2 regions of the Streptomyces javensis genome follow, and region 1 is predicted to be linked to the other one. Evidence: riboswitches for the same ligand, from Rfam matches in the RefSeq annotation. Region 1 holds a riboswitch; the other holds the start of a gene.
The links. Region 1 has a riboswitch for cobalamin ahead of ABD329_RS31905 (cobalamin biosynthesis protein). Riboswitches for the same ligand answer to the same signal wherever they lie in the genome.

Region 1 (3,710 bases):
GTCCAGGAAGGGCTCCTCGGCCCCGTCCAGCAGCTCGGCGACCCCGTGGTGGATCTCGTAGCCCTCCACCCGCTCGCCGAGCGCCTCGCCCACCGGCCGGGCCAGGGTCTTCTCGGCCGCGAACCGCACCCGCACCGGCAGCAGCCCGAGCCCGGCGACCGTCCCGGCCTTCGACTCGACCTCGTCCTCGATGCGCTCCCCGAGCGCCTGGAAGCCGCCGCAGACGCCGAGCACCGGACGGCCCTCGGCGGCCCGCCGGGCGATCGCGTCGGCCAGCCCGCGCTCACGCAGCCACTCCAGCGCCCTTACGGTGCCCCGGGTGCCCGGCAGCACCACCAGGTCGGCGTCGGCCAGCTCCTCGGGCCGGTCCACGAACCGCACGATCACGCCCGGTTCTGCCGCCAGCGCGTCCACGTCCGTGAAGTTGGACATCAGCGGTACGGCGGCCACCGCGATCCGCAGGACGTCCGCGCCGAAAGGGGGCGCCACGACGCTCTCCCGCACCGCGCCGCGCAGCGACACCCGCAGCCCGTCCTCCTCGTCGATCCCCAGCCCGTGGGCGAACGGGAGCACCCCGACGGTCGGGCGCCCGGTGAGGTCGCGCAGCATCTCCAGACCGGGCTCCAGAAGGCTCACATCGCCGCGGAACTTGTTCACCAGGTAGGCGGCCACATGCCGTTGGTCGGCTGCCGACAGCAGCGCGGTCGTGCCGAAGAAGGACGCGAAGACACCACCGCGGTCGATGTCCCCGACCACCACGACCGGAAGCCCGGCGGCACGCGCCAGCCCCATGTTGACGATGTCGGTGCGGCGCAGATTGATCTCGGCCGGGCTGCCCGCGCCCTCGCAGATCACCGCGTCATGGGTGCGCCGCAGCTCCTCCAGGCACTCCGTGACGGTCCCCAGCAGCGCCTCCCGCCCCGCTGAGAGCCTTTCGCCGGGCGAGGGGGCTCCGGCCCCGGCGAAGTACCCGCGCGCGCTCAGCTCGCCCACCGGCTTGCCCAGCAGCACCACCTGGCTGCTGCGGTCGCCGCCCGGCTTCAGCAGGACCGGGTTCATCAGCGCGCTGGGCTCGACGCGCGCGGCGGCCGCCTGCATGGCCTGCGCCCGCCCGATCTCCGCACCCTCCCGGGTGACGAAGGAGTTGAGCGACATGTTCTGCGCCTTGAAGGGCGCCACGCTGACGCCCTTACGGGCGAGCCACCGGCAGATCCCGGCCGTCACCACGCTCTTGCCCGCGTCGGAGGTCGTGCCCGCGACGAGCAGCCCCCCGCCGCGCGCCCCGGAACCCTCCGTGCCGCCCTTACCGCGTATGCCGCTCATCCGCCGCCCCTTCCCAAGGCCCGGGTTCTCAGGGCCCGGGGCCGCCCCGTCAACGCCCTCAGGACCGGCCGGGCCGCCATGGACACCCCGAGCGCCAGCACACCGACGCGCCGCGACAGCCGTATCGCCCGCTCGATGTCGGCCGACTCCACCGGCCGCCCGCCGGAGTTGAGCACCGGCCGGTTCTCGACCCGGCCGCCGTACGCGAGGGCGCCGCCCAGCCGGACGCCGAGCGCGCCCGCGAAGGACGCCTCCACAGGGCCCGCGTTGGGGCTCGGATGGCGTCCGCCGTCGTGCCGCCAGGCGCGCCACGCACCGCGCGGATCGGGGCCCGCGAGCGTCGCCAGGGTCGCCGTAAGGCGTGCACCGGGCCAGCCGGCCACATCGTCCAGCCGGGCCGCCGCCCAGCCGAACCGCCGGTAGCGCGGCGACTTGTGGCCCACCATGGCGTCCAGGGTGTTGACGGCGCGGAATGCTATGAGCCCCGGCACCCCGCCCACGGCGCCCCACACCAGCGCGCCCACGACGGCGTCTGAGGTGTTCTCGGCCACCGATTCGACCACCGCGCGGGCGATCTGCGGCCCGTCCAGCGCCTGCGGATCGCGGCCGCACAGATGCGGCAGCCGCTCCCGGGCGACCTCGAGGTCCCCGGCGGCCAGCGCCCCGCCGACGGCCCGTGCCTCACGGCCCAGGCTCGTACCTCCCAGCACGGCCCAGGTGGCGGCGGCGGTCAGCGCGACCGCCGCGCCACGGCGGCTGCCAAGTCCCCGTACGGCGCGGGTCAGCAGCGCGGCACCGGCGGCCGCGCCGCCCGCGCACAACGCGGTGTGCAGGGCCCCGTAGCCCCGGTGGTCGCGCCACAGCCGGCGCTCGGCGGCCGCGGCGGCGCGCAGGAACGCGGCCACCGGATGGCCGCGGCGCGGATCACCCGTGGCGAGGTCGCCGAGGAAGCCGAGGGCCGCGCCGCACGCGAACGAGGCGTGGTCGGCAGGCATCCGTCAGGCCGCCGTCACGCCTCGGCGCGGCGATACGGAACCAGACGGGCCGGAGGGGCCGGAAGAGCCGAAGCGGACAGGGAGGGCTGGCGGCGTGGCGATGCCGGGCATGGCGGTATGTCCTCACTCAGGGTCCTCGCCCTGGTTCGACGTGACCGGCGGTGAGAGTCTCCTGGCTCCCGGATCCGCGGCCCTCCCGGTCTTCCAGCCCCGCGTACGCGACGAACCGTACGGACGAGCCGTGACCCCATCCAGGCGATGGGAAGGTGCTCCCCGGTGACAGTGGCGGGACCGCGCCGGATTCTCACCGGCTTCCTCTCCTGCCGCCGTTTGGCTCGGGAAGTCCACCATGGGCCGCGAATGGCCGTCAACTCGCATATGACCCATGACGCCCGAGTGTGCCGAGCCCCACAGACGACCGCCCCCACGAGACGGCCGCCGGACGGACGGCGCTGGTCAGCGCCACCATCCGGCGGCCGGTGGGTCATCCGGGGACAGCGGGGCCCTCAGGCGACGATCAGATAGATGCCGTAGGCCACGACCGCGGCGCACACCGCGAAGCAGGCGTACGCGCCGGTGCGCGCGAGCGAGGAGCCGCCCACCGCGCCCCCGGGCACGGCGGCGGCCGTGCCGCCCTGCTCCGGCGCCGCCTTACGGGAGGTGCCGACGATGCCCAGGGTGAAGACGCCCACCATGCCGACGGTCACCGCGAGGCTGATGCCGAAGACCTGGCCGAGTGCCGCCCAGTCGATGCTCATGTTTCCTGGCTCCTTAGCGGGTGGCGCTGCTCGCGGCGGCGGGGGTGGGGGTCTGCTCGGGTGTGTTCTCCGAGGTGTCGTCCTCGGGGGCGGCGCTCTCGGGGGCGGCGCTCGCCGCACCGGCGGGCGGCGGGGCCACGGACCGCAGGGCGGCCGTGACGGCGCCCACCGGCTCCTGGGTGCCGACCTCGTTGACGTTGGTGTGGTCCACGGGCTTGCGGCGCGACAGCATCCAGATCGCCCCGCAGGCCAGGACGGCGAGCACGGCCACCGCCGTGATTCCCGCGTTCCCCTGGTCGGCGAGGAGCGCGGCGGCGCCCGCCACCAGCCCGGCGGCCGGGAGGGTCAGCACCCAGGCGACCACCATGCGGCCCGCGGTCGACCAGCGCACCACGGCGCCCTTACGGCCGACACCCGCGCCCATGACGGCGCCGGAGCAGACCTGGGTGGTGGACAGCGCGAAGCCGATGTGGGAGGAGGCGAGGATGACGGTCGCGGCGCCGGTCTGGGCGGCGAAGCCCTGCGGCGGCTGGATGTCGGTGATGCCCTTGCCCATGGTGCGGATGATGCGCCAGCCACCCAGGTAGGTGCCGAGCGCGATGGCCAGGCCCGCCGAGACGATGACCCACAGCGG
Region 2 (3,710 bases), on a different contig from region 1:
GGGATGTCGGGGCTGGAGAAGCGCCTGCCCTTCGCGTCGAACCACATCGACGACGGGCCCGGCAGAATGCGGATGCCGTGGCCCGGCCAGATCGGGTCGTAGTTCCTGAGGCCCTCGGTGTAGTGCCACATCCGGTCGGGGTTGACGATCCGTCCGCCCGCCTTCTCGGTGATCGCCAGCATGCGGCCGTCCACATACGCGGGGACGCCGGTGACCATGAACTTCGGCGGTGAGCCGAGCCGGTCGGGCCAGTTCCGGCGTACGAGGTCGTGGTTGGCGCCGATACCGCCGGAGGTGACGATCACCACCGGGGCGCTGAGCTCGAAGTCGCCCACCACGGTGCGCGAGGTCTGCTTGCCGCGGGCGGCGTCGCTCGGTTCCAGGATCGAGCCGCTCACTCCGGTGACGGCGCCACCGGTGACGATCAGCTCGTCCACCCGGTGCCGGAACGTGAAGGTCACCCGGCCGTCCTGCGCGGCGGCCCGCACCTTCTTCTCGAACGGCTCGACCACGGCCGGACCGGTGCCCCAGGTGACGTGGAAACGCGGCACCGAGTTGCCGTGGCCGTCCGCGAGACCGCCGCCGCGCTCGGCCCAGCCGACGATCGGGAACCATTGCACACCGAGCCCGTGCAGCCAGGACCGCTTCTCCCCGGAGGCGAAGTCCACGTACGCCTCGGCCCACTTGTGGGCCCAGTAGTCCTGGCCACCGGGGTCGCCGACACCGCGGTCGAAGCCCGCCGTGCCGAGCCAGTCCTGCCAGGCCAGTTCGGGGGAATCCTTGATCCCCATCAGCCGCTGCTCCGCGGAGTCGACGAAGAACAGGCCGCCGAAGGACCAGAACGCCTGGCCGCCGAGGTTGCTCTCGGGCTCCTGGTCGAGGAGGAGCACCTTGCGCCCCGCGGCCGCCAGTTCCGCCGTGGCCACCAACCCGGCGAGCCCGTGGCCGACCACGATGGCGTCCGCGTCCGAGGACGCCCCGGAGGCGGCGAAGGCCGGAACCGCCGTCTGGGCGAGCGCGGCGCCGGCGAGCACACCGCCCGCCGCCGTCAGGGCACGGCGGCGGCTGATCCCACCGACCCCGGCGGACGACGCGGAATTCTCTGTGGAGTTCTCCATGAGCTGCCTTCCGGAAGGGGGTTCGGAGGGTGCGGGAGATACGGAGGGGGTTGCCGCGACGGAATCGTGTTACCGACCGGCAACGTGTTACCGACGGTAGCCCACGGGGTGCGAGGCCGCCAGAGTTCTGCTCACGACAGCAACTCCCGTGCGTCGTAGGGGACTTCGGTCGCTCAGCGACCGCCGGGTGACGGCTCGGCCGAGGCGCTCCCCCGTGGCGAGAACGCGTACAGATCGAGGATGTCGGGCAGCGGTGCCACCCCGGGGCCGCCCGCCCGGACCCAGGCCACGATGTCCTCCGTCGCGTCCGGGTCGTTGACCAGGCCGAGCCACACCGGCCTGCCCCCGGCGGCCCGCCCCGCGGCCGACGGCTGCACCACGATCACATTGGCCTGGTCGCAGACGTCCAGACACTCGGAGACGCGTACGGGCGCCTCCTCACCGAGCCGCGTGATCTGCGCGGCATGGTCGACGCCGGTCACCTTGGGGCTGCCGCAACAGCAGTCCCGGCACACGGTCACCCGGCACGGCAGCGGGTCGGTCGGCCCTACGGGCACGCCGCACCACCCCTCCTCCGGGGTAGTCCGCCCCGGTGTCGATCGAGGAGGCGACCGCGTGAGTCTCCTGGCTCTCGGGTCGATGCTCGTCCCGGCCTTCCCACCCGCGTATGCGGGCAGTGGCCTGTCCGGGATCCGCTCGCCGATCACAGTGGCGGTACCGCGCCGGATTCCCACCGGCTTCCTCGTTCCGCCGTCGCCTTTGTCGCCCGGCATCATCGCATCCCGGACACCGCCACACCACGCGGCCCCGGCCCCAGCGGGGCGACGGGCGGCCCGGCGTCAGCCCCGGCGGACCGGCGCCCCCGCCAGGATCTCCCCCAGCCCCTGGCGGGTGGCCGCCAGCACCACGCGGTCCTGGGGCCGCAGGGCATAGCCGGGGCGCAGATCCCATACCAGGGCGGGCTCCTGCTGGACGGCACCGTCATAAGGGGGCGCCGCCCCGAGGTCGCGTCGCCGGTCCGCGGGCTCGGCCGCGTCCAGCGCGATCACCCGCCAGGCACCCGGTACGAACGCCTCGGCGACGGTACGTCCCTCCAGTTGCGGATGCCCGGCGACATTCAGGGCGGCGAAGAGCAGCACCCTGCGCTCGACCGGTATGGCACCGAGGACCTGACGTCCCATCATGGCCCCGGCGAACGCCGGAGCCGCCAGGCTGGAGACGCTGCGGCTGCGGGTGAGGGCCCGCGGATGGGCCGCGCGCAGCGTGCGGTAGACGGCGGTGGCGAAGCGGTCGTCGTACAGGCGCAGGGCCACCCGGAGCCGGGGCTTGACCGAGCGGGCGTACAGCGTCGCCTCCAGGTTGGTGGTGTCGGCGCTGGTCAGGGCGAGCAGGGCGTGGGCCCGCTGGATTTTGGCGGCCTCCAGGACGCCTTCCTGGGTGACGTCACCGAGGACCGTCGGCACCCCCAGTCTGCGGGCCAGCGGGATGCCGCGCGCCCCGGGATCCTCTTCCACGCACACCACGGGGATGTCCATCTCCCGGAGTCTGGCCAGGACCCGGGTGCCGACCTTGCCGAGCCCGAGCAGTACGACATGGCCGGACAGGCCGCGCGGCGGGCGGCGCAGCGCGGACGCGGTGCGGAAGGTGCCCAGCGCTTCCAGCGCGGCGGCCACCAGGACGGGCAGCAGAAGCAGTCCGGTCAGCCCGGACAGCAGTTGCAGGACCTTGCGTCCGGTCGGCTCGTCGAGCGCCGGGTCGTCGATCGCGAGCACGTCCAGCACCGTGAGGTAGGCCGCGTGGAGCAGCCCGGCTCCGGTGAGCCGCCAGGAGATGATGGTGAGGACGAGCACGGCGATCGCCATTCCGGCGACGGACCAGCGCAGCCGGCGGGAGAAGAGCGAGGCGAGCGGCAGTCGGCGGCTGCCGAGCCGCTGCGGCGGCAGCGGTGTGCCGATGGCGGAGACGGCCTCGAGCACCACCGTGTCGCGCCCGGTGGCGGCGGCCACCTCCTCGTCCCCGGGCAGCAGCCTGGGCCCTTCGTCCCCGCTGCTGTCGGAACCCTCGCTGCCGCCGGGGTCGCTGGTGGTGGACGAGAGCAGGGCGAGGGTGCACAGCCCCGGGCGGGCCACCTCGTCCGTGCCGGGCGGGGTGCGCTCGGCCGCGCGCAGCAGCAGCCCGTCGGCCTGGAGCACTTTGCTGGTGCCCGCGACGGCGGTGGCCGCGAGCGCGGGGGCGGCGGTGTCGGCGTCCGACAGTACGGTGGTGGTGGCGTCCAGCTCCGCCGGGTCCATGCCGGGATCGGCGACCCGCGCCGCCTCGTCGAGGAGTTCCTCCAGGTGCTGGCCCAGCTTGCGGTTGTAGAGCCGGATCACCAGCCGCAGCCGGGGGTTGAGGCGGCGGGCCCGCAGTGCGGCGTGGATGTTGGTCTCGTCGTCGTCATGGACCAGGGCGAGCGCCGTCGCCTGATCCGCGCCCGCCTCGGTCAGCACGTCCTCGTCCAGCGCCGGGGCCTCCATGACCCGCACTCCCCCGTCCGGGGCGGGGTCGTCCGCCGTCTGCCGGGGCAGCGGGACCCGCCCGACGGCCGCGCTG

Region 2: linked by a shared signal. The riboswitch ahead of ABD329_RS00265 ((2Fe-2S) ferredoxin domain-containing protein) and the one ahead of ABD329_RS31905 (cobalamin biosynthesis protein) in region 1 are both predicted to bind cobalamin.

The regions. Positions count from the first base shown of each region.
Region 1 is NZ_BAAAIF010000046.1:1,611-5,320, forward strand. It holds gene ABD329_RS31900 (cobyric acid synthase) at 1-1,323, opposite strand, end outside; gene ABD329_RS31905 (cobalamin biosynthesis protein) at 1,320-2,318, opposite strand; cobalamin riboswitch at 2,465-2,682, opposite strand; gene ABD329_RS31910 (hypothetical protein) at 2,825-3,076, opposite strand; gene ABD329_RS31915 (inorganic phosphate transporter) at 3,090-3,710, opposite strand, start outside.
Region 2 is NZ_BAAAIF010000001.1:73,544-77,253, reverse strand. It holds gene ABD329_RS00270 (FAD-binding dehydrogenase) at 1-1,118, opposite strand, end outside; gene ABD329_RS00265 ((2Fe-2S) ferredoxin domain-containing protein) at 1,292-1,675, opposite strand; cobalamin riboswitch at 1,716-1,908, opposite strand; gene ABD329_RS00260 (NAD-binding protein) at 1,958-3,710, opposite strand, start outside.